2 regions of the Inquilinus sp. CAU 1745 genome follow, and region 1 is predicted to be linked to the other one. Evidence: predicted binding sites of a transcription regulator. Region 1 holds the regulator's gene; the other holds the start of a gene.
What was found. The regulator PhoB, encoded in region 1, activates phosphate uptake and scavenging genes when phosphate is short. The targets are predictions, from matches to a motif close to TNTCATAAAACTGTCA.

Region 1 (15,272 bases):
GCGGCCTGATCCCGCTGCCGGAGGAAGAGGCGGCGGAACAGCGGTCGATCGCGACGAACCTGACCGCCATGACGGGCGTGCGCGAGTAGGCGTCGCCCCGGATACCAGCGGCCCCGCTTCGGCATTCGCCCGGCGGGGCCGCCACTGCCTGAAGTCTTAGGAAACCGCCCGATGTCGATGTCGACGCTGATGATGGTCCTGCTGGCGCTCAGCATCGCCGGCTTCTTCCTGGGCCGGAGGCGCGCCTTCGCCACCGCCGGCGACAGCGTGCGGTCGCTGCATTCGGTGCCCAACTATCATGGCGCGTTCGTTGCCCTCTGGTGCGGCGTGCCGGCGCTTCTCCTGCTGCTGGTCTGGCAGTTCGGCGAAAGCGCGCTGGTCCGCCAGCTCGTCCTGAGCGGCGTCCCGGCCGAGGCCAAGCAGGCCTTCCCGGTCGATTTCCTCTGGCTCAAGATCGCCAACGCCGCCGCGGGCGCGACGGCGGGAGCCAACGACGCGGTGCTGGAAGCCGCGCAGCGGCTGAACTCCCTCCAGACCCTGTCGGACGCGGCACAGCTCGTGCTCGTCCTCGTGCTGGCGGCGATCGGTCTCTGGTTCGCCCGGCGGCGCATAACCCCCGCGCTCCGCGCCCGCAACGCGGTCGAGACGGCGGTGACGGGGTTCATGATTCTCTGCTCCACCATCGCCATCTTCACGACGCTGGGCATCGTCCTGTCGCTGCTGTTCGAAAGCCTGCGCTTCTTCGACCGCGTGCCGGTGACGGAGTTCCTGTTCGGCCTGCAATGGAGCCCGCAGACGGCGATCCGGCCCGACCAGGTCGGCTCCTCCGGCGCGTTCGGGGCCGTGCCCGTCTTCGCCGGCACGGCGCTCATCAGCCTGATCGCCATGGTCATCGCCGTGCCGCTGGGCCTGCTGTCGGCCATCTTCATGTCCGATTACGCGCCCCGGAAGCTGCGGTCGGTCGCCAAGCCGATGCTGGAGATCCTGGCCGGGGTGCCGACCGTCGTCTACGGCTATTTCGCCGTGCTGACGGTCGCGCCCTTGTTCCGCGATATTGGGGAAAGCGTCGGGCTGGATGTCGCCGCGAACAGCGCGCTGACCGCCGGCCTGATCATGGGCGTCATGATCATCCCCTTCGTCTCCTCCCTGTCCGACGACGTCATCAACGCCGTTCCCCAGTCGCTGCGCGACGGGTCGGCGGCGCTGGGCGCGACCAAGTCGGAGACGATCCGGCAGGTGGTGCTGCCGGCGGCGCTGCCCGGCATCGTCGGCGCGGTGCTGCTGGCGGTCAGCCGGGCGATCGGGGAAACCATGATCGTCGTCATGGCGGCGGGGCTGGCCGCCAACCTGACCGCCAACCCGTTCGAGGCGGTCACGACGGTGACCGTGCAAATCGTCACCAATCTCACCGGCGACCAGGCCTTCGACAGCGCCAAGACCCTGTCTGCCTTCGCGTTGGGCCTGCTGCTCTTCATCATCACGCTGATCCTGAACGTGGTGGCCCTGCGCGTCGTCCAGAAATACCGCGAGAAGTACGATTGATGGCCGAACTTACGACAGACCGTCCCGAAGCGGACGCGCGGCCCGCGACCGGCTACCACCGTTCCGACCGCGCCGCCCGGAGGCTGAAGCAGCGCTACGCCGCCGAACGGCGCTTCAAGCTCTACGGGCTGGGGGCCATCCTGGTCGCCATGGCGATGCTGGCGACCATCCTGGTCACCATCACCTCCCAGGGCTACACCGCCTTCGTCCAGACGCGGGTCGAGCTTGATGTGTTCCTGGACCCGGCGGAGATCGATCCGTCCGGCGAACGCGATCCGGCGGTCCTTTCCGGGGCCAACTACCAGGGTCTGGCCAATCAGGCGCTCTACGATCTGTTCCCGGAGATCACGGGCCGGGATCGCGGCGCCCTGCGCGACATGCTGAGCGCCGGGGTGAATTACGACCTGCGCGACATTGTGGTGGAGAATCCGGACCTGATCGGCCAGACGATCTCCTATGAGGCGCTGCTGTCGTCGGAGATCGACCAGCTTCACAAGGGAGCTATCAATCGCGACCTGCCGCCCGATCGCCTGCCGGTCAGCCAGGAGAAGCTGGACGCATACGACAGCCTGGCCGAACGCGGCCTCATCACATCGACCTTCAACCTGGCCTTCTTCCAGACCGGCGACAGCCGGGACCCCGAGCTGGCGGGCATCTGGGGCGCGGTGATGGGGTCGTTCTACGCGCTGGTCATCTGTGTGGCGATCAGCTTCCCGATCGGAGTCGCCGCAGCGGTCTATCTTGAGGAGTTCGCCCCCAAGAACCGCTGGACCGACCTGATCGAGGTCAACATCAACAATCTGGCCGCCGTGCCGTCGATCGTCTTCGGCCTGCTGGGCCTGGCGGTCTTCCTCCAGGTCTTCGGGCTGCCGCGATCGGCCCCGCTGGTCGGCGGGCTGGTGCTGGCGCTGATGACCCTGCCGGTCATCATCATCGCCGGCCGCGCCTCGCTGAAGGCCGTCCCGCCGTCCATCCGCGAGGCGGCGCTGGGCATGGGGGCGTCGAAGCTTCAGACCGTGACCCATCACGTGCTGCCGCTGGCGACGCCGGGCATCATGACCGGCACGATCATCGGCATGGCCCGCGCGCTGGGCGAGACCGCGCCGCTGCTGATGATCGGCATGGTCGCCTTCATCGTTTCGGTGCCGGACGGGTTCACCGACCCGTCGACCGCGCTGCCCGTGCAGATCTACATCTGGGCCGACAGCCCCGAACGCGGCTTCGTGGAGCGCACGTCGGCCGGGATCATGGTGCTGCTCGGCTTCCTCATCCTGATGAACGGCCTTGCCGTTTGGCTCCGCAAGAAATTCGAACGACGGTGGTAAACCAATGACGGCTCACATGGCGACACAGCGCGACGACACGCCGCCGCGCTCTACCCCCGCACCCAGTCTCAAGATGACCGCGCGGGAGGTGAAGGTCCGGTATGGCGAAAAGGAAGCCCTTCACGGCATCAACATCGACATTCCGGAGAACGAGGTCCTGTCGCTGATCGGCCCTTCGGGCTGCGGCAAGTCCACCTTCCTGCGCTGCCTCAACCGCATGAACGATTCGATCGAGAACGCGGTCGTCACCGGCACGATCACGCTGGACGGAGAGGACATCTACGACCGGCAGCTCGACGTCGTGCAGCTTCGCGCCCGGGTCGGAATGGTCTTCCAGAAGCCCAACCCGTTCCCGAAATCGATCTTCGACAATGTCGCCTACGGCCCCCGCATCCACGGCATGACGACGCGGCGCGACGAGCTGGAAGGGATCGTCCAGCAGTCGCTGGAGAGCGCGGGCCTGTGGAAGGAGGTCAAGGACCGGCTGGCGGAGCCCGGCACCGGCCTGTCCGGCGGCCAGCAGCAGCGCCTGTGCATCGCGCGGGCGATCGCCGTCAATCCGGAGGTGATCCTGATGGATGAGCCGTGCTCCGCGCTGGACCCGATCGCGACGGCGGTGATCGAGGAGCTGATCGACGAGCTGAGGCGCAACTTCACCATCGTCATCGTCACCCACAACATGCAGCAGGCCGCCCGGGTCAGCCAGAAGACCGCCTTCTTCCATCTGGGCGACATGGTCGAGCACAGCCCGACCGAGGAGATCTTCACCAACCCCCGGGACGAACGCACACAGGGCTACATCACCGGCCGCTTCGGCTGACCTCCGCCTACCCTCCGGATCTCCGCCCCCGCAACATCGGAAGCGCAAGCATGGCCAGCGAACACATCGTCAAATCCTTCGAGCAGGAGCTGGAGCAGCTCAAGCGGACCATCCTCCAGATGGGCGGGATCGCCGAAAGCCAGATGGAGACGGCGATCCGCTGCGTCGTCCGGCGCGATGCCGACCTGGCCGCCCAGGTGGTGCGCGGCGACGACCGGCTGGACCGTTACGAGAACGAGATCGACGACGCCACCGTCCGGATGCTGGCGCTGCGCCAGCCGATGGCGGGCGATCTGCGCGAGGTCGTCTCCGCTTTGAAGATCGCGTCGGACCTGGAGCGCATCGGCGACTACGCCGCCAACGTCGCCAAGCGGTCGATCGCCCTCTCCCAGGTGCCCCAGGTGAAGCCGGTGACGGCGATCCCGCGCATGGGAAAGCTGGCGCAGGAGATCATCAAGGACACGCTGGACGCCTATACCGAACGCGACCTGGACAAGGCGCTGGCCGCGTGGGAGCGGGACGAGGAGCTGGACGATCTCTACACCAGCCTGTTCCGGGAAACCCTGACCTACATGATGGAAGATCCCCGGAACATCACGCCCTGCACCCATCTGGTCTTCATCGCGAAGAATATCGAACGGATCGGCGACCATGCGACCAATGTCGCCGAGACGGTCCATTTCCTCATCACCGGCCGCGCGATCCGGGAGGACCGTCCGAAGGGCGACCAGTCCAGCTTCGCCGTCGTCGAGCCCGTGAAGTAAGGAACGCGACATGCGCGCCAGCGTCCAGCCCTTGATCCTGGTGGTCGAGGACGAAACCGACCTCGTCACCCTCCTGACCTACAACCTGGAGAAGGAAGGCTTCCGCACCCGCGCCGCCTATGATGGCGACGAGGGGCTTCTGGCGGCGGCCGAGCAGCGGCCCGACCTGATCCTCCTCGACTGGATGCTGCCGCACAAATCCGGGCTGGAGGTCTGCCGCCAGCTTCGCCGGTCGTCCAAGACCCGGGACGTGCCGATCATCATGCTGACGGCGAGGGGGGAGGAGGGCGACCGCGTGCGCGGGCTGGACAGCGGCGCGGACGACTACATCACCAAGCCCTTCTCCACGACGGAGCTGGTCGCCCGCATGAGGGCGGTGCTGCGCCGGTCCGCCCCGGCGATGGCGCAGGAGAGCCTGGCCTTCGCCGACGTATCGATGGACCTGGCCGCCCACCGCGTCCGCCGCGCCGGCCGCGACGTCCATCTGGGCCCCACCGAATTCCGGCTGCTGCGCCATTTCATGCAGCATCCCGGCCGCGTCTTCTCCCGCGAGCAGCTTCTGGACATCGTCTGGGGCCACGACGTCTATGTCGAGCCCCGGACCGTCGACGTCCATATCCGGCGCCTGCGCAAGGCGCTGAACAATGACGATTCCGACCCCGACGTCATCCGCACCGTCCGCTCCGCCGGCTACGCGCTCGACGCCAACCCGGACTGAACCTCACCCCCACCCCGACCCGCTTCGCAGGGGAGGGAGTCCAATAGCCCCCTCTCCTGCTTGCGGGAGAGGGGGTTGGGGGTGAGGGTGGTTTCGTTGGTTCCCGCCGTCACTCCGGCACGATCGCCGCGCCGTGCCCTGACAGGCTGAGATGAACGGTCGTTCCGGGCGCGGCCGAATCGACCACGTCGCCATCGGTGATGAACAGATCCCCGACCTCCGTCGCGACGAAATATTCCATATGCGTGCCCAGATAGGCCGCGCTCTTCACCGTGGCCGTCAGCCGGTCTGCCGCCGGCTCGCGATGGAGGGCGATGGCCTCCGGCCGCAGCGCGACGGTCACCGCGCCGTCCGGCAAATCCGCCGCCTGAGCCTTCAGCAGCAGGCCGCCGACCCGCACCGCCGGACCGCCCTCGCCCGACCGCTCCACCCGTCCGGGCACCAGATTCGCGTCCCCGATGAAGTCCGCGACGAAGCGGCTGCCCGGCGTTTCGTAGAGGTCGCGCGGGCTGCCTTCCTGGGCGATCCTGCCGTTTTGCATGACCACGATCCGGTCGGAGACGGCCAGAGCCTCCTCCTGGTCATGGGTGACGTAGACGACCGTCAGCGCCAGCCTCTGCTGCAGATCGCGGATGTCCTGCCGCACCTGCCGGCGCAGCTTGGCATCGAGGTTGGAGAGCGGCTCGTCGAACAGCAGCACCTTGGGCTCCAGCACCAGCGCCCGGGCGACCGCGACCCGCTGCTGCTGGCCGCCCGAAAGCTCGCTGGGCAGCCTGTCGTCGTATCCTTCCAGCCCCACCTGGGCGAGCGTCGCCCGCGCCGCCTCATGGGCCTGCCGCCGGGGCGTCCGGCCGACCGTCAGCCCGTAGGCGACGTTGTCCAGCACCGTCATGTGCGGGAAGAGGGCATAGGACTGGAACACCATCGCGATGTCGCGCCGGTCGGCCGCGACCGTGGTCACGTCCTCCCCGCCGATGACGACCCTGCCCGCCGACGGCAGCTCCAGCCCCGCGATCAGCCGCAGCGTCGTCGTCTTGCCGCAGCCGCTAGGCCCCAGCAGCGTGACCAGCGTCCCGGCTTCGATGGTCAGCGAGACGTCGTCGACGGCAACCACGGCCCCGAACCGCTTGGTGACGGCGTCGAGCAGGACGGTTCCGGCGGACGGGTCGACGGTCATGTAAGCACTCCGGCGGTGGCGTCGCGGCGGCCGATCCGGCGGGAGCCGACGACGAGCTGGATCAGGGTAACGATGGCGATCATCAGAACGATCAGCGCCGAGCAATAGGCGATGGCGAGGCCGTACTGCCCGTTCTCCACCCGGCCGATGATGTAGGCGGTCGCCCATTGATACTCCGCGCTGACCAGGAAGATGATCGCGCTGACGGCGGTGACGGCGCTGACGAAGCTGTAGACCAGCGCCGCGACGATAGCCGGACGCAACAGCGGCAGGATGACCCGGCGCAGCGTGGTGAAACTGCCGGCCCCCAGCGTCACCGAGGCTTCATCCAGGCTCTTGTCGATCTGGCTCATCGCCGCCACGCCGGCGCGGATGCCGACCGGCATGTTCCGGGAGATGAAGGACACGATCAGGATCAGCGCCGTCCCGGTGATCTCGATCGGCGGGACGTTGAAGGCCATGATGTAGCTGAGGCCGATGACCGTGCCCGGCGTGGCGAAACTGAGCATGGTCATGAAGTCGAACGCGTTGCGCCCGACGAACCGCCGCCGCGCCAGTATGTAGGCGGTCAGCAGGCCGGTGGCGGCGGTCAGCGGCGCGGCGGCGGCGGAGATCCAGAGGGTCGTCCAGAAAGAATTCCAGGCCCCTCCGGCCAAGACGATCCCGTGTTCGCCGAGGATGATCCCGAAGGCGTCGATGTAGTGGCTCCAGGTCAGCGTATGGTCGCGGCCCCAGATCTCCACGAAGCCGCCGAAGAGGATCGTCCCGTAGATGACTAAGGTCATCGCCACCCAGGGCAGGGTGATCGCATATACCGGCCAGGCGACCGCGCGGGGCAGCAGGTCGTGCCCGCCGGAATCGCCCTTGCCGGTGATGGTCGTGTAGGATTTGCGGCCCAGCCAGTAGCGCTGCGCCCAGAATGCCGTCAGCGTGAAGCTGAGCAGGATGATGCCCAGCACGGCGGCGCGGCCCTGGTCGTATTGCGCGCCGGCGATGGCGAAGAAGATCTGCGTCGACAGCACCTCGAAGCCGCCGCCGATGACGATCGGGTTGCCGAAATCCGCCAGGCTTTCGATGAAGCAGAGCAGGAAGGCGTTGGCGAGGCCCGGCCGTATCAGCGGCAGCGTCACCGTGCGGAAGGTCGTCAGCCGGTTGGCGCGCAGCGTCTTCGCGGCTTCCTCCATGGACGGGCTGACGCCCTCCACCACCCCGATCATCACCAGGAAGGCCATCGGCGTGAAGGCCAGGGTCTGCGAGAACCAGATGCCGGGCAGTCCATAGACCCAGCGCGACCGGGGCAGGTCGAAAAGCTCGCTCACCCATTGGGTGACGGTGCCCGACCGGCCGAACAGCAGGATGATCGCGAGCCCGACCACGAAGGGCGGGGTGACGATCGGCAGTACGGTCAGGAGCCGCACCGACTTCTTCGCCGGAAAGGCGGTGCGCGTGACCAGAAGCGCGAAGGCGAAGCCAAGCGTGGTGCAGGTGAGGCCGCTCAAGCTCGCGAGGAACAGCGAATTCCACGCGATGCCGCAGCGGTTGACCCCGATGATGCAGTCCAGCCGCCAGATGTCCGCGCCCACGGCCCTGGCCAGGAACGCACCCGCCGACAGGCCGTCCTCCCCCCGGAAGGCGGCGACCAGCACATGGCCCAGCGGGAAGAAGATGAAGACGAGGACCAGCCCCATGACCAGCGCGATGGCGCCGATCATGAAGGCGTCGCCCCGCATGATCCCGCGCGCCGCCAGCCCGTGGGAGAGGAAGGCGGCGAAGGCGAGTACCAGCAGCACCGCGCCCCAGCCGAGGCCCGGCTGCCCACCCTCCGCCGCCGCGAATAGGGCAAGGCGCGGGCCCTGATGGTCGATCGAAAGGCCCTGGAAGGTGAGATAGGCGAGTCCGCCAGCCCCGGCGAGGACCAGCAGGGTGGCCGCCGCACGGTCGGCGCGGGGCCGGAGGGCGGCGATGGCGGCCAGCCCGAGCGGCAGGATCAGCGGCCAAAGCCACCACCGCCCATGGAATGCCGCCTGGAACAGCCCCGGCGCGCCCGCCGGATCGTCCAGCAGGGCGGGCCAGAGGAAGGCGAAGAAGCTTTCCTCCAGCGCGTACCAGGGGAGCGCCGCGAAAGCGACGCCCCCCACGGCAAGCCAGAACAGGACAGGTCGATTCATTACACTGAAAACGCTCTCTTGAACCGTCTTCAGTGCGGCAGCGAACCGATCTCTTCGTCCCACTTGGACAGCAGCCGGGTCCGCTCCTCCGAGGACCCATAGGTCTCGAAATCGTAGTCGATCAGCTTGATCGAATCGAGATCCGGGGCCTCCGGCGGGGTTTCGGCGTTGACGTTGGACGGCACCTGGAAGGCGTTGACCGTCGCCGCGATCGACTGGGCCTCCGGCGACAGCGCCCAATCGTACCAGATCTTGGCGTTCTCCAGGTTGGGAGCGCCCTTCACGATGCTCATGGAGCCGATCTCGTAGCCCGTGCCCTCGCAGGGCGCGACCACCTCGATCGGGAATCCTTCCACCGCCTGCTGGACGGCGTCATGCATGAAGACGATGCCGATGCCGGTTTCGCCCCGCGCCGCCGCCTTGATCGGGGCGGAGCCGGACTGGGTGTATTCGTTGACGTTCTCGTTCAGCGCCCGCATGTACTCGAACGCCTCCTCCTCGCCCATCAGCTGGACGAAGGTGGAGAGCGCCGTATAGGCGGTGCCGGACGAGTTCGGATTGGCGATCTGGATCTCGCCGCGATACTGCTCCTCCACCAGGTCCGACCAGCAGGCCGGGGCCTCCAGATCGTTGGCTTCCAGCCATTCGGTGTTGTAGCCGAAGCCCAGCGCGCCGGCATAGATGCCGACCGTGCGGTAACCGCTGGCCTCCGCCTGGGACACCGCCCAGGGCTGAAGCTGCTCCAGCATCGGGGACTGGTATTCCATCGTCAGGCCTTCCTCGGCGGCCTGGAGATGGGGATCGCCCGTTCCGCCCCACCACACGTCGCCGCGCGGGTTGGACGCTTCGGCCAGGAGCTGGGCATAGGTCTCGCCGGAGCTCTTGCGGGTCATGTTGACGGTGATCCCCGTCTCCGCTTCGAACGCCGTGGCCATCGCCTGGCACCATTCCGGCTGCAAGGCGCAATAGAGGGTGAGTTCCCCCGACTGCGCCTCCGCGGCCGCCGCGAAGCCGGCAACGCCAAGGACGGTCAGGGCGCCAAGTGCAAATTTTTGTTTCATGATGTTTCCTCCCATCGGGGAGGATGTAACAAATCTGTCACGAAAGCCATGGTAGATTTGCGGCTCACGCCACCTTGGCCGTCGGGACCTCGTCGTCAAGGCAGGCGAGAAGCCGGTCCAGGGCGGCCGGGCCAGAATCCGTCAGGCGATAGTCCACCAGCCCGTCGGCCATGCCGGCAGTGGCGCGGATCGGGCCGACAAGCCGGGTGATCACCGCGACCGCATCGGCCGAATCGTGCGGATCGCCGTCGCTGTCGCCATGGCCCGGAAGGTCTGGAGCGACGACCCGGTAGCCCGTCGCGACGAGCGGATCGACCAGCGGCGCAAGATCGCCGGCGCCGCCGCCGGGACCGTGGAGGAGGAGAAGCACGGGCCCGCGCCCCCAGCTCCAGACCGCCAGATGTCCCGGCCAGTCCCAGATCGTCAGTTGATGGCGTTCCGACGAGGGTTCCGGCAATGCAATCCTCAAACGAACGTTCGTGCTTTTAAAATTCCTGAAATAGCGAAACATGGCTGTCTTCCCTCTTGAACGTTCAGGAACGGGAGCGGGCGTCTTCCAGCAGGCGGTCGAAGGCCGCACGGAAGAAGCGGTCGGCCTCCCGGTCGCGCAGCAGCCGGCTGGCGAAGGTGTGGCCGTAGATCAGGGCGTTGATCTCGAACGCCACCTGATGGGCGTCCAGATCCGGACGAAACTGTCCTTCGGTGATCCCGCCCTCGACGATCCGGGCTATGGACTCCAGGAACTGGCGGCGCATGTCCGCCAGATAGTCCCTGAGCGGCCCCGGCACGTCGTCCAGCTCCAGCGATGCGGCCAGCAGCGGGCATCCGCCCGGCCGTTCGGGATCGTCGTTCCAGATAAGCCAGAGATCGATCAACGCCCGCAGGCGCGGCTCGCCGCGCGGGCGCTTGAGCGCCGGCCGCAGCACCATCTCCCTGAACCGCTCAACGGATATTTCCAGAACCTGCTTCTGCAAGGCTTCCTTGGAGCCGAAATGCGCGAACAGCCCGCTCTTGGACAGGCTCATCCGGCCGGCCAGATCGCCGATGCTGATCGCCTCCAGCCCGCGGACGCTCGCCAGGTCGATCGCCTGGTCCAGAATCGCCGCGCGTGTCCGTTCGCCCTTGCCCATGAAGAGAAATTAAACGAACGATCGTACTATTTCAAGCAATCTTCGCCGCAAGGTCGACGATGACCCGCACCAGCCCCGGATCGTCGGGATCCTCTCGCCGCTGGAAGCCCAGCTCGTCCGCCATGCGCAGCATGGTCGCGTTCTCGCGCAGAACCTCGCCATAGAGCCGCCGCAGCCCGTGATTCCGGGCGTAGGCGATGATCTCCCTCATCAGCAGATAGCCCAGCCCCTGGCCCTTGAGGTCCGACCGGACCATCACGGCGTATTCCGCCTCGTCCGCCGCCGGGCCGATGGCGAAGCGTCCGACGGCCAATATGGCGTTGCGTCCATCCTCCGGGGCCTCGACCACGAGCGCCATGCCGTTCGCGGGATCGACCCTCGACAGCCGTTCGGCCGCCTCTTCCGTCAGGCTGCGGATCGGCGCGAAGAAGCGCAGCCTTATATCCTCCGGCGCGGACCGGTCGATCATGTCGCGAAGCAGCGGCCCGTCGGCGGGATCGATCGGGCGCAGATGGAAGATCCGCCCGTCGCGAAGGCTGATGTCGCGCGGTCGGAAGGATCGCCGGTCCGTCATCCTTCCAGCCTCCCAGAATGGCCGTCCGGGCGAAAGTCCGATCAGCCGTCCCGCCGGCGCTTGAGAAGGACATAGAGCGCGCCCGAGCCGCCATCCTTCGGCTGGGCCGGCTGGAAGGCGAGGATCTTGTCGCGCAGCGGCGCATCGTTCAGCCATCGGGGGACGGCGGATTTCAACACGCCGCTTCTTTCGCCGTAGAGCCCCTTGCCGGTGATGACCAGCACGGCGCGCCGGCCCATCCGGTGGCTGGCCAGCACGAAGCCGGTCAGCGCATCATGGGCCACGGCCTGGCTCATGCCGTGCAGGTCTAGCCTTCCGTCAATATCCATGCGTCCCCGCCTCAGCCGATCCGCCGACCGGCGATCGAGCCCGGGCGTCTTTCCGGGCGCGAGCGGCGGCAAGGGCGGTTTGGGCGCGGGCAGCGGGGCCGCCTTGATCGCCTCTTTCAGCCGCCGCGCCGGCTCATCGGCGGGCGCGGCCGGCGGCGGCACGTCCTCGGGCACGGGATTGTCCGGGCGCAGCGGCGTCACGCCCTGCATGACGGCGCGCCACAGCCGCTTTTCGTCGGCGGTCGGTTTCCGGGATCGGGACATGGACAGGCGGGCTCAGGTTTCCGGCTCGCCGACCAGGATGATGTGCAGGCGGCGCGGGCCGTGCGCGCCCAGTTGGATCTTCTGTTCGATGTCGCCGGTTCGCGAAGGACCGGTGACGAAGTTGACAGTGCGCGGCATCGGCCCTTCGGCGCGCAGCCGGTCCCAGGCGTCCTCATAGGGCCCGACGATCTGATCGGCCCGCAGGATGACGATATGGTTGTCGGGCAGGAAATTCAGCGTCGTCGGACTGCCGGGGCCGGACGCCAGCATCAACGTCCCGGTCTCCGCGATGCCGGCGACCGCGCCCGTGACGCTCGACAGGTCGGATTCCTCCGCCTTGCCCCTGGCGACCGTCAGTGTCGGCCGTTTCGCCCACGGAACGGCGTCGAGCGCCGCATCGGGAGCGACCCTTACCGCCGCCGGCAGATTGTGGCCGGCCAGATAGTTCGCGACCGCGTCCGGGGCACCGTCCAGTGATGCAACACGGATAACGGTCGCGTTCACCTCCTCCGCCATCCTGACGAACAGCGCGACCCGCGCGGCCGGGTCGATATCGGTGCGGGCGGGGATCAGGTTGCGGGAATGCCGGGCCAACCGGTCCGCCGCACCGCTTTCCCCCTGCCGATCACGTCCCGCCGCGCGGCGGACGGAAGCCAGGATCTGCGACCGGGAATCGACGCTGCCGCTCATGGCCTGTCGCCCTTCCGGTCGGCGTAGAGCTGCTGAAAGGTTCGCCCCTCCGGCGCCGGCAGGTCCCGCCAGTCCGTCCAGCCCCCGGCGAGCGGCATCCTGCGGAACCGCCCCTTCCGGCCGCCCAGCCGGCCCAACAGTCGGGCCGCAAGGTCCACGCCCAGCCTGTAGAGCCGGGGGCGGCGCGCCGCGAAGGCCCACAGCCTGATGCCGTAGCGCGCGGCGGCGGGGGATAGATTCCTCCGGAACTCCTCCTCTCGCCAATGGCGCATGATTTTCGGCAGCGGGATGCGCATCGGGCACACCTCCTCGCACTTCCCGCAGAAGGTAGAGGCGTTGGGCAGGTCGTGGGCTTCCTCCAGGCCGATCAGCCCCGGCCCCAGCGCCGCGCCGATCGGCCCCGGAACCACCCAGCCATAGGCGTGGCCGCCGATGGCGGCATAGACCGGGCAATGGTTCATGCAGGCCCCGCAGCGGATGCAGCGAAGCGCCTCCTCGGCCTCCGTGCCCAGGAGCGCCGACCGGCCATTGTCGACGATGACGACATGGAATTCGTCCGGCCCGTCCAGATCGCCCGGCCGCTTCGGCCCGGTGGAGAAGGTCGTGTAGGCGCTGAATTCCTGCCCGGTCGCGGAGCGCGCCAGCAGCCGCAGGATGGTCGACGCATCCTCCAGCGTCGGCACGATCTTCTCCAGCGACGTGACGACGACATGGATCTTCGGCAGGTTCTGCGTCAGGTCGCCATTGCCTTCGTTGGTCACGATGACGGTCGACCCCGTCTCCGCTACCAGGAAATTGGCGCCCGTGATGCCGACATCGGCGGAAAGGAATTTCTGCCGCAGGACGGCGCGCGCCTCGTCCGTCAGGGCGCGCGGTTCCTCCAGCGAACGGGCGGGATCGAATCCTTCATGGTGCTGAAAGAAGCTCTCCGCCACCTGTTCCTTGGTCAGATGGATGGCCGGCGCGATGATGTGGCTGGGCAATTCCTTGCGGAGCTGGATGATGTATTCACCCAGATCCGTCTCGATCGGCGTCAGCCCCTTGGCCTCCAGATAGTCGTTGAGGCCGATTTCCTCGGTGACCATGGATTTGCCCTTGGTCACCGTCCGGGCGCCGGCGCGGCGGCAGATATCGTGGACGGCCTCCCGCGCCTCGGCCGCCGTGCGGGCCCAATGGACGTGGCCGCCATTGGCGACGACCTTGCCCTCGAACGCCTCCAGATAGGTATCGAGGTTTCGCAGCACGTCGTCCTTGATGCGCTTGCCCTCGTCGCGCAGCCTTTCCCATTCCGGCAGCTTGCCGATGGTCTGGGCGCGCTTGTCCTGGAATCCCGCCTTCATGCTGCCCAGCGCCTTGCGGAGCTGCGCGTCGCCCAGCGCCGAACGGGCGTTCTCCTTGAAGGCGTGGCTGGTGGGCTGCATCAGCGCGGCTCCCCGACGCCGATCGCCGGCCCGTCCGTCAGCCCGGCCAGCACCTCGGCGACGTGCCGGACCTCGACCTCCGACTCCAACCGCTTCAGCTTGCCCGCCATGTTCATCAGGCAGCCCAGATCGCCCGCCAGCAGCGCATCGGCGCCGGTGTCGGCGATCGCCTGCGCCTTGTCGGCGACCATGCGGTTGGAAATCTCCGGATATTTCACGCAGAAGGTCCCGCCGAACCCGCAGCACGTTTCCGCGCCCGGCAGTTCCTTGAGCCGGACGCCTTCCACGCTCTTGAGAAGCGCGCGGGGCTGGGCCTTCACCCCCAGTTCCCGCAGGCCGGAGCAGCTGTCGTGATAAGTCACCGTCCGGTCGAAGCCGGGCGCGTCGACGCGCCGCACCCCCATCACGTCGGCCAGGAAGGAGATCAGCTCATGGGTCCGGCCGGCGAGGTCCCCGGCGCGGGCGGCCCAGCGCGGATCGTCCGCCAGCAGATCGGGATAATGTTTGCGGATCATCCCGGCGCAGGAGCCCGAGGGCGCGACGACATAATCGACGCCTTCGAAGGCTTCGACGACGTTCCGGGCGATGGCGACGGTGTCGGCCCGGTCGCCGCTGTTGTAGGCGGGCTGGCCGCAGCAGGTCTGGGCCTGCGGAACCTCAACGACGCAGCCGGCATCCTCCAGCAGCTTCAGCGCGGAGAAGCCGACGGTCGGCCGGAAGAGATCGACGAGGCAGGTCACGAACAGCCCGACGCGAGGCGGCGCGCCATCGCGGGCGGGGACTTCCGTCATGGCGTTGATATCCCGCTGCTTTCGGGACGGCGGGACACATCCCGAAGCCCCTGGAATCCGAGCATCAGAATGGCTGGTATTACCAATGCTGGCAAGGGGAGGGGCCGGACCGGAAGCGGATCAGGGCTCGCCCGGCGTGCCCGTCTCCACCAGCGTCCAGTTCGGATCGGAGGAGCGCGTGTTGCGGGCGAAGGTCCAGATGTCCGTCACATCCAGAACCCGTTCCGGATCGCCGTCGACCACCGCGCCATCGGCGTCGCGCGTGACGTTGACCTGGCTGGAGACGAACCGGACGGTGACGAAGGCGGTCCTGCCTTCGACGCGGCCGTCCACGACCTCGGCGCTCTTGATCTGCTCGATCGTGGTTTCCAGCTTCTCCTCCTCCGCGATCCGGGTGCGGATGGCGCTGGAGAATTCGTCGTAGAGATCGTCGCTCAGCAGCGGCCGCAGCGACGCCGTGTCGCCCTGGGCGAACGCTTCCACGACCATCCCGAACGC
Region 2 (15,272 bases), on a different contig from region 1:
ACCTCCACCGGATAGGCGGAGACGGGCCGGGCCTTCGCGACACCATGATTGCCGGCGAAGACGGCGACGCGCGGATGGCGCATGTCCGGCGGATGGCGGCCCTGCCAGGAGGAAATCCAGAACGCGATCTCCTCCAGCCGGCCGAGCGACCCTGCCGGCTTGGTAAGCTGGCCTTCCCGAAGGCGGGCTGCGGTGCCGGCCTCTAGGTCCGGCCCCGGCAGCTTACGCACGAGATCGCGGATTTCGTCGAAGGTGATTGCCGGGCGGGCGTCGGGCATGGCGGATCGCGATCGGTTGGGGAACGGGAAGGGCAGGCGAGGTCTTTGCCACGCCGAAGGCCCGCGCGTCAAAACGATAGCTCTGGACGGGGCGGGCATAACCGCCGATCTTCCGCCGCCATGGACAGCGCCTTCCGTTCCTGGGCCCGCGATATCCTCGCCGCCGCAATCTTTCTGACCCGGCTGCCGCTGCGATGGCGGGGCGAATGGCCGCCCGGCCTGCACGCCAGCGCCCAGCGCGCCTTTCCGATCGTCGGGGCGGGAACCGGCCTCGCCGGCGGGGCGGTCTATTTTGTCGCCCATGGCGTCGGGCTGCCGCCCGTGCTGGCGGCGATCGCTGCCGTCGCCGTCCAGGCGCTGCTGACCGGCGCGCTGCATGAGGACGGGCTGGCCGACATGGCCGACGGGTTGGGCGGCGGGCGCGACCGGAACCGCAAGCTGGAGATCATGCGCGACAGCCGGATCGGCAGCTATGGCGCGATCGCGCTGATGCTGGGGCTGGCGGCGCGGATCGGCGCGATCGCCGCCATCGGCGATCCGGCGGCGACAGCCGCAGCACTGGTCGCGTCCGGGGCCGCATCGCGCGCGCTGCTGCCCTTCCTGACCCGCCATTTCGATCCGGCCCGCCGGGACGGCATCGCCGCGACGGCCGGCCGGCCGGCGCTCGGCATCGCCCTGACCGCCGGGGGGCTCGCGATATTGGCGGCGGTTGTCGCGATCGGGATCGGCGCGGGCCTGGCGGCCATCGCCGTGGCGGCGGCGGCGGCCTTCGGGGTCGCCTGGATTGCCCGGCGACAGCTCGGCGGCTATACCGGCGACGTGCTCGGCGCCGCGCAACAGGCGGCCGAGATCTTCTTCCTGCTGACCCTGGTGGCCTGCCGATGACCAAGACGACCCGCTGGTGGTGGATCCGCCATGCCCCCGTCATCAATCCCAGCGGCCATATTTACGGCCAGCTGGATGTCGAGGCCGACATCAGCGACGGCCGGCCCTATGCCGGGCTGGGCCCGCGCCTGCCGCGCGACGCGATCTGGGTCACCACGCCCCTTCAGCGGACGCGGCGGACGGCGGAGGCCTTGATGCGCGATGGCGGCCATGACGAGCCGCCGATCGTCGAGCCGGACCTGATGGAGCAGAATTTCGGCGACTGGCAGAACCGGCCCCATGCCGAGATCTATCAGGCGCTGGGCGCGCGCCACCCCTTCTGGCTGAGCCCGGCGGAGACGCGGCCGCCCAACGGGGAAAGCTTCGTCGACCTTGCCGAACGGGTGGCGGCGGTCGTGGAGCGGCTGTCCCGCGACCATGCCGGCCGCGACATCGTCGCCGTGACCCATGGCGGCACGATCCGCGCGGCGCTGGCCCAGGCCCTGGCGCTGGAGCCCGAACGGGCGCTGGCCTTCGTCATCGACCATGTGTCGCTGACCCGGCTGGATCTGATCGGCGCGGAGGGCGATGCCCCGGCCTGGCGCGTCGGCGGCGTCAATCTGCCGGCGCATCTGGTGGTCTGAGGACCACCGCCGACGATCAGCTCGCTCCGGCCCCGCGCAGGATTTCAGCCACCTCGCGGGACCGGGAGCCCTCCGCCCACATCAGCGCGCTGCGGCCGGTGTAATCCAGCCGGTCGACATCCGCACCCGCTTCGATCAGTAGCCGCACGGCCTCGGCGTGGCCACCGCGCGCCGCCGCCATCAGCGGGGTCATGCCCTGGCGGTCCTCTTGATCGACCGACGCCCCGGATTCGATCAGGAAGGATACGATGTCGGCCGCGCCTTCCGCCGCCGCCCGGAAGAGCGGCGTGCCGCCCAGCCTGTCGGCCTGATCGACGAAGGCGCCGGCCTGCACCAGCGCCCGGACCATGCCCGGATTGCCATTGGTGACGGCGAGGATCAGCGGCGTCCGCCCTTCTCCGTCCACGACGTTGGGGCTGGCGTTGCGGATGAGGGCGGCGCGCAACGCGTCCAGATCGTCCTGCTTCACCGCCTCCATCAGCGCATTGCGCTGGATGAGGTCGATCTGCGCCGCCGCCGGGCCGGTTGAAGCCGCAATCGCCGCCGCCATGAACAGGACCAGGGTCAGGAATCGCCGCACGGGAGCTCGCCCTCTCTCATAGCTTGGTTCGGGCCGCCGGGGAGCGCCCGCGGATGATAGCGGGTCGCTTCCTTTCCCGCCAGAGCGCTGGCGGCGCCCGGGGTCGTTGGGGTAGAACCGGACGAGCCCCTAACGATGGAGGATCGCCGATGGACACCACCATCGCCCCCACGCCGACTGCCCCGGCTCCCGCCGCCCTGCCGCGCCTGGGCGCGCCGGCCCCGGTCTTCGAGGCGGAGACGACCCATGGCCGCCTGTCGCTGGAGGATTTCCGCGGACGTTGGCTCGTGTTCTTCTCCCACCCCGCCGATTTCACGCCAGTCTGCACGACGGAGTTCGTGGAATTCGCGCGCATCGCCCCGGCGCTTCGGGAACGGGGGGTGGAGCTTCTGGGGCTGTCGATCGACAGCATCTATAGCCACATCGCCTGGACCCAGACGATCAAGGAGAAGTTCGGGGTCGAGATCCCCTTCCCGATCGTCGCCGACAGCGACCGTAAGGTGGCCGAACTCTACGGCATGATGATGCCCGACCAGTCGGGGACGGAGACCAGCCGCGCCGTCTTCTTCATCGATCCGGCGGGCATCGTCCGCGCCATGATCTATTATCCGCTGACCACGGGGCGGAGCATGGAGGAGGTGCTGCGTGTCGTCGATGCGTTGCTGGTGACGGACAAGCACAAGGTCGCCACGCCGGCCAACTGGAAGCCGGGCGACAAGGTGATCGTCCCCGCCCCGAGGACGGTGGAGGACGCCGCCGCCCGCAAGGATGCCGGCTACGACTATGTCGACTGGTGGTTCTGCCGGACCGAGATCAAGGACTGACGGCCGCCATTATGGCCTGCATCAATCCCGACGGGACGCTGAGCGTGGTGGCCAGGGCCGTTCTGGGGCTGCTGGGCGAACGGCCCCATGAGCCCGAGGCGCTGGCCGAAGCGGCGGGGCTGCCGCTCTACCGCGTCCGTGCCACGATCAGGGAAACCGGCAAGGCGGGGCTGATCGAAGCCGACGGCGAGGCATGGCGGCTGACGGCGCTGGGGGCCGAAGCGCTGGAGCTGGACGCTGATTGATCCGTATACGCAACGATATTGGCCAGAAATCCTATTCTTAACAGCATGTTAAAAGAGTTTTCTGCCAGATCGCTTTGCGATTAACTGTTCATTTTCCATTATGTGTTCTGTATAAGGGCACAACGTCCGATCCGATGGGGGAGAAACCGGTTCATGACGCTGCGCCTCGGCCTTGCCGCCCTCGCCTTCAGCCTCGCGCTGGCGGCCTGCGAATCCACCGAACAGACAGCCGAGCTGCCGTCGCCCCCCCCGCCGCCGCCTGAATTCGGCATCTTTCCGGAACTGGTCGATTATTCACCCAACTATCCGCCGGGAACCTGCGTGAGCCGGTCGGAGATGATGGCCGACCAGCTCGCCAAGCTGAGGACGGAAATGATGGTGACGGGCCTGACCTGCCCCGTCTCCTACCGCGATCCCGCCCTCTTCAGCCGCTACGCCAGCTTCACCGTCGCTCATCAGGAGAGGCTGCGGGAAGGACAGAACACCATCGGCTCCCTGCTGGCCCGCCATCTTGGCGGCAATCGGGCGCGCCGATTCGACACCTACCTGACCGAGATGGCCAACAGCGAGAGCATGGTCGCCTCCCGCATCTCCACCGGCGGCTACTGCCAGGCCCGGCGGGAGCAGTTCGACACGGTGCTGGGATACAGCGCCGCCGAACTGACCGCCTATCTCGAAGAGGCCGTGGATCGTCACCGGGATGATTACGAGGTGTGCGAGTAGAGGTTAGCCCCTCACCCTCCCGCCCCTCCGGGGAGAGAGGGGGTTCGGCCAGCTCAGCGGACGAGTATGCGGCGCCCCACTAGACGACCGGTCTAATCGGCTCTAAGATGCTCGCCATGAACGCCACCGCAGCCCTCACCGATGTCCGCCGGCACATCCTCGAAGTGGCCCAGCCGCTGCTGCTGAGCAAGGGTTTCACGGCGGTCGGCCTGGCGGAGGTCCTGGCGGCGGCGCAGGTGCCGAAGGGCTCGTTCTATCACTACTTCGAATCCAAGGAATCCTTTGGCGAAGCGGTGCTTGAAGACTATTTCACCGACAATCTGGCGAGAATGGACGCTCTGCTGGCGCAGCCGGGAACGGCGGCGCAGCGGCTGATCGGCTATTTCCATGATTGGCTCGAATCGCAGACCGGAGACGAGGCGCAGAGCCGCTGCTTCGTCGTCAAGCTGGGCGCTGAGGTTTGCGATCTGTCCGAGAGTATGCGCACGGCGCTGGAGCGCGGCACCAAGCGCGTGATCGACCGCCTGGCGCGTTGCATCGAAGCGGGCCGGAGTGACGGCTCTCTATCAACGGTGCAGGATGCCCGCGCGGTGGCCGCGGCGCTCTATCAGCGCTGGCTCGGCGCCAGCCTGCTGGCCAAGATCGCCCGCGACCGCGCGCCGCTGGACGCGGCCATGGCCGACACGCGGCAAATGCTGGGTCTGCCTCCAGACGCCTGAGCGGAAGGCATATCCAATCCCGCTTCTAGACGACCGGTCTATTTCTTCAACATACCACAGGAGAGAACCTTGCCGCAAAGTGACGCCCCCAACCGCAGGATCGTCCTCGCCGCCCGCCCGCAAGGCGCGCCGACGCCGCAGGATTTCCGTATCGAGGAAACTCCCGTTCCGACTCCGGGCGATGGACAGGTGCTGCTGCGCACGCTTTACCTCTCGCTCGACCCCTATATGCGCAATTTGATGGACGAAGTGGGTCCCGGCTACGCGCCGTCGGTGCCGGTGGGCGAGCCCATGGTGGGCGGTACGATCAACTGCGTCGTCGCCTCCAGCCATCCGCGATTCCGGGCCGGCGAGTTGGTGCTCGGCAACGCCGGCTGGCAGGACTACGCGCTGTCGGACGGTCAGGATCTGCTCCCGCTTGGCGATATGGAGCGTCCGTCGCTGGCACTGGGCGGGCTCGGCATGCCGGCATTCACCGCCCATGTCGGCCTGCTGGATATCGGCCAGCCGAAGCCGGGGGAGACGGTGGTCGTCGCCGCGGCCACCGGCGCGGTCGGTTCGGTGGTCGGCCAGATCGCGAAGCTGAAGGGCGCGCGGGTGATCGGCATAGCTGGCGGCGTCGACAAGTGCCGCTATGCGGTCGAGGAGCTTGCCTTCGACGCCTGCATCGACCGCCGCGAGCCCCAGTTGGCGGAACGTCTGGCCGCCGCGTGCCCGGACGGCATCGATGTCTATTTCGAGAATGTCGGCGGCGCGGTCTTCGACGCGGTGCTGCCGCTGCTCAACATTGGCGCGCGCGTGCCGGTATGCGGGTTCATCGCGCACTACAATGATGACGCGCCACCGTCCGGTCCGGACCGGCTGCCCCGGCTGATGGCCACGGTGCTGCAGAAGCGCATCCGCATGCAGGGCTTCATCATCCTCGACCATTACGGCGACCGCTTCGACGCCTTCCGCCGGGAAATGGGCGAATGGGTGGAGTCTGGCCGGGTGAAGCTGCGTGAGGATATGGTCGACGGGCTGGAGAACGCGCCGGCAGCCTTCATGGGCCTGCTCGAAGGACGCAATTTCGGCAAGCTCGTGGTACGCGTCGCCGACTGACCCTCACCCCACTGGAAAGCCCTCTCCCCGCCGGGGAGAGGGTTGGGTGAGGGGCGGTTCGGCGCGGGAGTCTACGGCAACGCGCGGCCTGTCGTGGGATCGAACAGATGAAGCTCCCCCTCCGCGATCGCCAGGTCCAGCCGGTCCCCGACCTTCACCTGGGCGGAGCCCGGAAGGCGCGCCAGGATCGGCTCGACGAATCCCGGGGCCGCACCATGGACGACCGTATCGGCCCCAAGCGCCTCCACCAGATCGACCTGGACGACGAAGGTGTGGCCCTGGTCGTTCTCCCCCGCCGGGCGCAGATGTTCCGGCCGCACGCCAATCGTGACCGGCCGGCCCGCAGCGCCCTGCCGGACCCGGTCGGTCTGCACGACCTGGCCGCCGGGAAGCTCCACGGCCGCGCCATCGGCCGTCACCCTGCCCGGCAGAAAGTTCATCGCGGGGGAGCCGATGAAGCCGGCCACGAACATCGAGGCTGGCTTGTGGTAGATCTCCAGCGGCGTTCCCACCTGCTCCGCCGCGCCGCCATTCATCACCATCAGCCGGTCGCCCAGCGTCATCGCCTCCACCTGGTCATGGGTGACGTAGAGGCTGGTGATGCCCAGCCGGCCCTGGAGCTTCCGGATCTCCACCCGCATCTGGGTGCGCAGCTTGGCGTCCAGGTTGGACAGCGGCTCGTCGAACAGGAAGACCTTCGGCTCCCGCACGATGGCGCGGCCCATGGCTACGCGCTGGCGCTGCCCGCCGGAAAGCTGGCGCGGCTTGCGGTCGAGGAAATCGGCGAGGCCGAGAAGGCCCGCGCTTTCCTTCACCCGGCGTTCGATCTCCGCCTTCGCCACGCCCTTGATTTTCAGCCCGTAGGCCATGTTGTCGAAGACCGACATGTGGGGGTAGAGCGCATAGTTCTGGAACACCATGGCGATGTCCCGGTCCTTGGGCTCCAGATTGTTGACCACGCGGCCGCCGATCGCGATCTCCCCCTTGGAGATAACCTCCAGCCCCGCGACCATGCGCAGGAGCGTGGACTTGCCGCAGCCCGAGGGCCCCAGCATGACGAGGAATTCCCCGTCGGCGACCTTGCAATCGATGCCCTTGATGACCTCCTCCTTCGCCCCCGGATAGGTCTTGCGCACCGAACGGATTTCTATATCGGCCATTTCGCTTCTATTTCTCGCTGTCGACGAGGCCCTTGACGAACCAGCGCTGCATCAGGACGACGATGATGACCGGCGGGATCATCGCTAGCATCGTGGTCGCCATGATGACATTCCATTCCGCCTGGGCGTCGCCGGCGTTGATCAGCCGCTGGATGCCGACGACGATGGTTTCCAGGTCGTCGGTGATGAGCAGCGGCCAGAGATACTGGTTCCAGCCATAGATGAAGAGGATGACGAAGAGGGCCGCGATGTTGGTCGCGCTGAGCGGCACTACCATGTCCTTGAAAAACCGCATCGGCCCCGCCCCGTCCATCCGCGCCGCCTCGGCCAGCTCGTCCGGGATCGTCAGGAAGAACTGGCGGAAGAGGAAGGTCGCGGTGGCCGAGGCGATCAGCGGCACGGTCAGGCCGGCATAGCTGTCCAGCAGCCCCAGATCGGCCACCACCGCATAGGTCGGCAGGATGCGCACCTCCACCGGCAGCATCAGGGTGATGAAGATCATCCAGAAGAAGAACATCCGGAACGGGAAGCGGAAATAGACGATCGCGAACGCCGACAGGATGGAGATGGCGATCTTGCCGGTGGCGATGACCAGCGCCATCACCAGGCTGTTCCACATCATGTACCAGGCGGGCGTGGAGCCCGAGACGGTATGGAGCTGCCCCGTCAGCGCCCGCCAGTAATTCTCAACCATCGATCCGCCGGGGACGAGCGGCATCGGCGCCTGCATGATCGCCGACAGCTCATGGGTCGAGGCGACGAAGGTGACGTAGATCGGGAAAGCGACCAGCGCGATCCCCAGCCAGATGACGAGGTGGCTGAGGAAGGTCAGGAGGGGGCGGCGTTCGACCATCTCAGTAATGCACCCGGCGTTCGATATATTTGAACTGGACGATGGTGAGCGCGATCACGATCGCCATCAGGATCACCGACTGCGCCGCCGACCCGCCCAGATCGAGACCGATGAAGCCGTCGCTGTAGACCTTGTAGACCAGGATGTTGGTCGCGCCGGGCGATCCGGGGCCGCCGCTGGTCACGGCATGGATGATGCCGAACGTCTCGAAGAAGGCGTAGACCACGTTGACGACCATGAGGAAGAAGGTCGTCGGCGACAGGAGCGGGAAGACGATGGTCCAGAACCGCTTGACCGGCCCCGCCCCGTCGATCGCCGCGGCCTCCACCAGGCTGCGCGGGATCGACTGGAGGCCCGCCAGGAAGAAGATGAAATTGTAGCTGACCTGCTTCCACGCCGCGGCGATCACCACCAGCGTCATCGCCTGGCCGCCGTTCAGGCTGTGGTTCCAGTTATAGCCGAGAGTCGCCAGCATGTAGGAGACGATGCCGACCGAAGGGGCGAACATGAACAGCCAGAGCACGCCGGCCACCGCCGGGGCGACGGCATAGGGCCAGATCAGCAGGGTCTTGTAGGCCGTGGCGCCGCGGATCGCCCGGTTGGCGGCGACCGCGAACAAGAGCGCGACCGACATGCTGAGAAGGGTGACGGCGGTGCTGAAGACGACCGTCACCTGCAGCGAGGCGTAATAGTGCGGGTCGGTAAACAGCCGTTCGAAATTGGCCAGCCCGACGAAGGCGGTGCGCAGGCCGAATGGGTCCTGGCGCAGGGTCGACTGCCACAATGCCTGGCTTGCCGGCCAGATGAAGAAGACGAGCGTGATCAGGATCTGCGGCGTCACCAGCAGATAGGGCAGCACCCGGTTGTTGAAGGTCACGCGCTTGTGCATGGACATCCGCCTGAACGGCCGGAAAGGAGAACGGGGACCGCGACTATCACGGTCCCCGCTGCCGGATCAGGGATTAGCTGTGGGCTTCCTCGAACTGGCGCAGCAACTCGTTGCCGCGTTCGACGATGGCGTCGAGCGCCGCCTGCGGCTCCTTGTCGCCGGCCCAGACCGCCTCCAGCTCCTCATTGATGATCTCGCGGATCTGGACGTAGTTGCCGAAGCGGAGGCCCTTGGAATTCTCCGTCGGCGGGTTGAGGGTCAACTGCCGGATGGAGGTATCGAAGCCCGGCCGCTCCTCATAGAGCCCGCGCTCCTGGGCCAGTTCGTAGGCCGCCGTGGTGATCGGCAGATAGCCGGTCCGGGCGTGGGAATCGGCCTGGACCTCCGGCGATGACAGATAGTTGAAGAACTCCGCCACGCCGGCATAGTCCTCCTCGTCCCGGCCCTGGAGCACCCAGAGGGTGCCGCCGCCGATGATGGAATTCTGGGGCGCGCCCTCGACGTCCGGCCAATAGGGCAGCATGCCGATGCCGAAGTCGAAGCCGGCGTTAGCCGCGATGCCGGCATAAGCTGCCGACGAACTAAACGACAGGCCACATTCACCGGAGAAGAACAAGCCCTCCGCGCTGCCCTGGCGACCGCCATATTTGAACAGCCCCTCGTCCATCCAATCCTTCAGCGCGCTGATATGCATCACTTGGAGGTCGGAATTGAGCAGCAGTTCCGTCCCCAGACCGCCGAAGCCGTTCCCCAGCGTGCCGATCGGCACATTATGCCAGGCGGAGAGATTCTCAAGCTGGACCCACTCCTGCCAGGCAGTGGTGAAACCGCAGGAGGTAGCTCCGCTCTCGACCAGGGCGGCCGCCGCCTCCGCGAATTCCGGCCAGGTTTCCGGCGGGCTCTCGGGGTCCAGCCCCGCCGCCTCGAACGCGTCCTTGTTGTAGTACATGACCGGCGTCGAGCTGTTGAAGGGCAGCGACAGCATCTCGCCCTCCGACGTCGTGTAGTAGCCCGCGACGGCCGGCAGGTAGGCGCTCGGGTCGAACGGCGTGCCGGTATCCTGCATAAGCTGGTAGACCGGATAGACCGCGCCTTCGGCCGCCATCATGGTCGCGGTGCCGACCTCGAACACCTGGACGATGTGCGGCTGTTCGCCCGACCGGAAGGCGGCGATCGCGGCGGTCATCGTCTCCGGGTAGGAGCCCTTGTAGGTCGGGACGACGACATATTCGTCCTGGCTCTCGTTGAAGCCCTGGGCCAGATCGTCGACCCATTCGCCCAGCGCACCGCCCATGGCGTGCCACCACTGGATCTCCGTTTGCGCGGAAGCGGGGCCGGCGGCCAGAAGCGCGATCGCCGATGCAGCGAGCGTGAAGCGGATAGTCATCTCGGAAACCTCCCGTTGAATGTCCGTTGAACGCCGGCATTTGTTACGCCGCCGGTTGCGGTCCGATGTAACGAAGATGAAGTTTTTGTGACAACCCGGATGTTGCCTTTCGAACATTCGCTTGACCAGACCTAATCATCGACACGCTGTACCTTTCACATCCGAAACGAAATCGGCGTGTCGGAACAACGCCTTGAACCGGTCCATCGGGAAGGCCGGGCCGGGGTCGATCTTGCGGCCGGGCGCGATGTCGTCATGGCCGACGACATCCTCCAGCGTCGGGTAGCGGCGGCGAAGGATGGTCAGAACCCGCTCCAGCGCGTCGAGCTGGGCCGGCGGATAGGCCTGCCACGGGCGGCGCGGCCCGCCATGCCTGTGCGCCGCGCGTACGATCCCGGCCGCCGGGACCAGCCGGCCATAGGCGTCGGCGAACCCGTCATCCTCCCGCGCCGTCAGTGGTCCCAGATTGACCAGCTCGATCCCGATCGAATGGCGGTTCAGCCCGGAAAGACCGGCCCAGCGCGACTGCCCGGCATGATGGGCGACGCGGTCGAACGGGACGAGCTGCCACAGCGCGCCGTCCCGCCCGATCACCAGATGCGCCGACGGCTTCCCCGGCCCGTCCGGATTCGTCAGCCACGCAACGGCTCCTTCCGCCGAAGCGCCGGCGGTGTAGTGGACAACCACGAACCGCGGCCCAACTAGCGCCCCCGACCGATTCGGCGACGGCCGATATCGCGCTTCCGGCAACAGATGATCCGACATTACTTTCTGCCTCCGTCGTTATCGGAGGGACGATAGCAGAGCCGTTATAAGAAATAAATCCTATACCTGGATGCTTCGGGTTCCTATGGATTCCCGATCAGGTCGGGGATGACCAACAAAAACAACGTCATTCCGGCCCCCGAGCCGGAATCCATGGGATGCCGCCCTTCCGCACCGTCGCCTACTGCCCTCGCGTCAACCTCACCGCCTTCTGCCAGCCTTCGAACAGCCGCTCCCGGAGGGCCGGGTCCATGCGTGGTTCGAACAGGCGGTCGCGCTTCCAGGCGGCGGAGACGGCGCCCAGATCGGGGTAGACGCCTTCATGGAGACCGGCCAGGAAGGCCGCGCCCAAGGCCGTCGTCTCCGTCACCCGGGGCCGTTCGACCGGGATGTCCAGCATGTCGGCCAGGAACTGGCAGACCCAGTCATTGACCACCATCCCGCCATCGACGCGCAGCGCCGCCGGCCGGCCGCCGCTGTCGGCGATCATCGCGTCCATCAGGTCGCGGGTCTGGTAGGCCACGCTTTCCAGCGCCGCCCGGGCGATATGGGCCGGCCCGGCGTCGAAGGTGAGGCCCAGGATCGCGGCGCGGGCGTCGGAGTCCCAATGCGGCGCGCCCAGGCCGGTGAAGGCCGGGACCATGTAGACGCCGTGGCTGTCCGGCACCTCCACCGCCATGCTGGCGGTGCGGGCCGCGCTGTCGATGATCCCCAGCCGGTCGCGCAGCCATTTGACCGCCGCGCCGGCGACGAAGATCGACCCCTCGATCGCGTAGGTCGGCTTCCCCGCCAGCCGGATCGCGACCGTCGTCAGCATCCGGTGTTTCGACAGGATGGGTTTGTCGCCGATATTCATCAGCGCGAAGCAGCCCGTGCCGTAGGTCGACTTGACCATGCCCGGCTCCAGGCAGGCCTGGCCGAACATCGCGGCCTGCTGGTCGCCGGCCATGCCGGTGATGGGGATCTCCGCCCCCAGATGCTCCCGCCCGGCGACGCCGAAGGCGGCGGAACTGTCCATCACCTCCGGCAGCAGGGCGCGCGGAATGTCAAACAGGCGCAGCAACTCGTCGTCCCAATCCTGGGCGGTGATGTCGAACAGCAGCGTGCATGAGGCGTTGGTGGCGTCGGTCGCGTGGACCCGGCCGCCGGTCAGCCGGTAGAGAAGGAAGGTGTCGACCGTGCCGAACGCCAGCTCGCCCTTTTCCGCCCGTCGCCGCAGGGCCCGATCGCTGTCGAGGATCCAGGCCAGCTTCGTGGCGCAGAAATAGGGGCTGATCAGCAGGCCCGTCTTCTCCTGCACCATCGGCTGATGGCCCGCCTCCACCAGTTCGCGGCAGCGGGCGGCGGTCCGCTGGTCCTGCCAGACAATGGCGTTGTAGACCGGCTTCCCCGTCGCCCGGTCCCACAGAATAGTTGTCTCCCGCTGGTTGGTGATGCCGATGGCGGCGATCGCGGCGGCGTCCAGCTCCGCCCGGTCCAGCGCCTGCCGGCAGACGGCGAGCGTATCGGCCCAGATATCCTCCGGATCGTGCTCCACCCAGCCATCGGCGGGATAATGCTGGGGCAGTTCCTTCTGGCCGGTGGCGACCGGCAGGCCGGCATGATCGAAGATGATCGCCCTGGTGGAGGTGGTTCCCTGATCGATAGCGAGGACGTGGGACTTTCCGGCCAAGGGCGTATCTCCTGCTGAAGGGCGATTGTCGAGGAGACTAGAGACGGCCTCCGCGCCCGGTCAACCGCGCTGGACATCGCGCCGGGCGGCCTGTATCCGGGTCGGGACCATGCGCATGCCCCTTCGTCTCCGGCCCCGACGTTCCGCGCCGAAACGGCGGGTGGAAACGCGCGCGCTCTCGGTCGAGGGGCTGGAAGCTCCGCTGGAACTGCGGATTAACCCGAGGGCGACGCGGCTCAGCCTCAAGATCGATCCCGCCCATGGCGGGGCGAGGGTCGTCGTCCCGCCAGGCGTCGCCGAAAAACATGTCCGCGACTTCGTCCTGCGCCATATGGGCTGGCTGGCCCCGCGCCTCACCGCCATCCCCGTTCGCCGGCCGTTCGAGGATGGCGCGGCCGTTCCGTTCAGGGGGCAGCCCCACCTCATCCGGCACGAACCGGGGCGGCGGATCGCCGTCCGGCCGGAGGATGGCGCGCTCTGCGTCGGTGGAGAGGCGGCCCATTTGCCCCGGCGGGTGACGGATTTCCTGAAGCGGGAGGCGAAAAGGGAACTGACCGCCCGCTCCCACGCCATGGCGGCGCGGCTGCCCGTCACCATCCGCGCGGTGACGGTGCGCGACACCCGGTCTCGCTGGGGAAGCTGCTCAGCCGATGGCAGGCTCAGCTATTGCTGGCGCCTGATCATGGCGCCGGACTGGGTGATCGACTATGTCGTCGCCCATGAGGTCGCCCACCGGATCGAGATGAATCACGGCCCCCGCTTTTGGGCGCTGGTGGAAAGCCTTGATCCCAACGTCGCCGCCGCCCGCGCATGGCTGAAGGAAGAAGGCGGCCGGCTGCACCTTTACGGCTGACCGGCGGGCCTTACGTCATGTCCCGCAGCGGCGCGATGCGGAAGGGCATGATGTCGATCTTCCGCCAGACATCGCCGGTCACGTAGGGGTCGTTCCTCAGCCAGTCGTCCAGGGCGGCGCGGTCCGGGAAGTCGACGATCACCGCCGACCCAACCATCTTTCCGTCATCGTCGAGGATCGCCCCGCCCTCGACCATCCGGCCTTCCGCGGCCAGCTTCCGCGCGCCGGCGAGATGCGCCTCCCGCACCTTGAGCCGGCGGTCCAGAGCGTCGGGATCCTCGCCATCTCGGGCGATCACCAGGAACTGCATGACTTGCTTCTCCCTTCGTCACGGAACATGCCGGGCGCGGTCGCCAGCCCGAAGGGTGCGTGCTATCACCCCGGGACATCAACCAATCTACAGGGGAGCACGAGCGGGCATGGACGTCAAAGGGCTGGCCGCCATCGTCACGGGCGGCGGATCGGGCATGGGGGCGGCGGTCGCCCGCGCTCTCGCCGGCGCGGGCGCGAAAATCGCGCTGATCGACCGCAATGCGGAGGCGGCGGAGGCCGTCGCGACAGAGATCGGCGGCCTCGCCCTCGCCGGCGACGTCTCCGATGAGGCGAGCATAAGGGAGGCGCTGGCGGCGGCGCGGGAGGCTCATGGCGTCGCCCGTATCGCGGTGAATTGCGCCGGGATCGCCGATGCCGGACGCGTGGTGGGACGGGAGGGGCCGCATCCGCTCGACCTGTTCCGCCGGGTGATCGACGTCAACCTGATCGGCAGCTTCAATGTCGGACGGCTGGCCGCCGCCGCGATGGCGGAGGTTGAACCGCTGCCGACCGGAGAGCGTGGGCTGATCGTCAACACCGCTTCGGTCGCCGCCTATGAGGGACAGATCGGCCAGGCAGCCTACAGCGCGTCGAAGGGCGGCATCGTCGCCATGACCCTGCCGATGGCCCGCGAACTGGCCCGATTCGGCATCCGCGTGATGACGGTGGCCCCCGGCCTCATCGGCACGCCGATGCTGCTGTCCATGTCCGACGAGGTCCAGGAGAGCCTGGTCGCCACCACTCTCTTCCCCAAGCGGCTGGGCCAGCCCGAGGAATATGCGCGGCTGGTGCTGCACATCGCGGAGAACGAACTGCTGAATGGGGAGACGATCCGTCTGGACGGCGCGGTGCGGCTGGCGCCGAAATAGCAGCCGGCGGGGACCGCATCTGGTCCTTCGCCGTCGCTGAAGCGGTCAGGGCCTATGGATTCCGGCTCGGGGGCCGGAATGACCAACAGGAGTAAGTTGACCCAGCCGGTAGAGGACGTGCCGGCGCAGCCGGTGGCCTTCCGGCAGGGCGGGGTGATCGAAATCGTCCGTCTCGTCGCGGCTCATGCCCAGCCTTTCCATGACCCGACGGGAGCGGAGGTTGCCGGCGGCCGTGAAGGAGACGATCTCCTCCAGGCCCAGCGTCCCGAAGCCGAAGGAGAGCGCGGCCTGCGCCGCCTCCGTCGCGTAGCCCCGGCCCCAGCAATGGCGCGCCAGCCGCCAGCCGACTTCCACGCAGGGCGTGAAGGGCAGCGTGCGCCGTGGCACGGACAGTCCGACAAAGCCGGCGAACGGAACCGCCCCCGGCGCTTCCACCGCCCACAGCCCAAAACCGCGTTCGGCGAAATGCGCCTGGATGCCGGCGGCCAGCGTGTCGCTCTCCACCCTGTCGAGCGTCGCCGGGAAGTGCTCCAT

Region 2: ugpB (sn-glycerol-3-phosphate ABC transporter substrate-binding protein UgpB) is a predicted target of PhoB. The motif match lies at 10,345-10,360, and genes of this name have one in related genera.

Annotation. Positions count from the first base shown of each region.
Region 1 is NZ_JBDOQU010000016.1:76,051-91,322, forward strand. Features, by position in the region: gene AAFN89_RS16985 (substrate-binding domain-containing protein) at 1-89, shown strand, start outside; gene pstC (phosphate ABC transporter permease subunit PstC) at 172-1,542, shown strand; gene pstA (phosphate ABC transporter permease PstA) at 1,542-2,867, shown strand; gene pstB (phosphate ABC transporter ATP-binding protein PstB) at 2,884-3,687, shown strand; gene phoU (phosphate signaling complex protein PhoU) at 3,738-4,451, shown strand; gene phoB (phosphate regulon transcriptional regulator PhoB) at 4,462-5,169, shown strand; gene AAFN89_RS17015 (ABC transporter ATP-binding protein) at 5,279-6,346, opposite strand; gene AAFN89_RS17020 (iron ABC transporter permease) at 6,343-8,514, opposite strand; gene AAFN89_RS17025 (ABC transporter substrate-binding protein) at 8,544-9,575, opposite strand; gene AAFN89_RS17030 (alpha/beta fold hydrolase) at 9,640-10,032, opposite strand; gene AAFN89_RS17035 (TetR/AcrR family transcriptional regulator) at 10,109-10,705, opposite strand; gene AAFN89_RS17040 (GNAT family N-acetyltransferase) at 10,737-11,279, opposite strand; gene AAFN89_RS17045 (Smr/MutS family protein) at 11,321-11,872, opposite strand; gene AAFN89_RS17050 (lactate utilization protein) at 11,885-12,562, opposite strand; gene AAFN89_RS17055 (LutB/LldF family L-lactate oxidation iron-sulfur protein) at 12,559-13,983, opposite strand; gene AAFN89_RS17060 ((Fe-S)-binding protein) at 13,983-14,774, opposite strand; gene AAFN89_RS17065 (Tim44/TimA family putative adaptor protein) at 14,895-15,272, opposite strand, start outside.
Region 2 is NZ_JBDOQU010000003.1:42,535-57,806, reverse strand. Features, by position in the region: gene cobT (nicotinate-nucleotide--dimethylbenzimidazole phosphoribosyltransferase) at 1-278, opposite strand, end outside; gene cobS (adenosylcobinamide-GDP ribazoletransferase) at 399-1,163, shown strand; gene AAFN89_RS04805 (histidine phosphatase family protein) at 1,160-1,786, shown strand; gene AAFN89_RS04800 (ankyrin repeat domain-containing protein) at 1,803-2,366, opposite strand; gene AAFN89_RS04795 (peroxiredoxin) at 2,516-3,190, shown strand; gene AAFN89_RS04790 (hypothetical protein) at 3,202-3,435, shown strand; gene AAFN89_RS04785 (hypothetical protein) at 3,589-4,158, shown strand; gene AAFN89_RS04780 (TetR/AcrR family transcriptional regulator) at 4,275-4,877, shown strand; gene AAFN89_RS04775 (NADP-dependent oxidoreductase) at 4,947-5,978, shown strand; gene AAFN89_RS04770 (sn-glycerol-3-phosphate import ATP-binding protein UgpC) at 6,050-7,138, opposite strand; gene ugpE (sn-glycerol-3-phosphate ABC transporter permease UgpE) at 7,146-7,991, opposite strand; gene ugpA (sn-glycerol-3-phosphate ABC transporter permease UgpA) at 7,993-8,880, opposite strand; gene ugpB (sn-glycerol-3-phosphate ABC transporter substrate-binding protein UgpB) at 8,954-10,267, opposite strand; gene AAFN89_RS04750 (N-acetylmuramoyl-L-alanine amidase) at 10,403-10,954, opposite strand; gene glpK (glycerol kinase GlpK) at 11,214-12,704, opposite strand; gene AAFN89_RS04740 (SprT family zinc-dependent metalloprotease) at 12,820-13,557, shown strand; gene AAFN89_RS04735 (YciI family protein) at 13,568-13,867, opposite strand; gene AAFN89_RS04730 (SDR family NAD(P)-dependent oxidoreductase) at 13,977-14,738, shown strand; gene AAFN89_RS04725 (GNAT family N-acetyltransferase) at 14,784-15,272, opposite strand, start outside.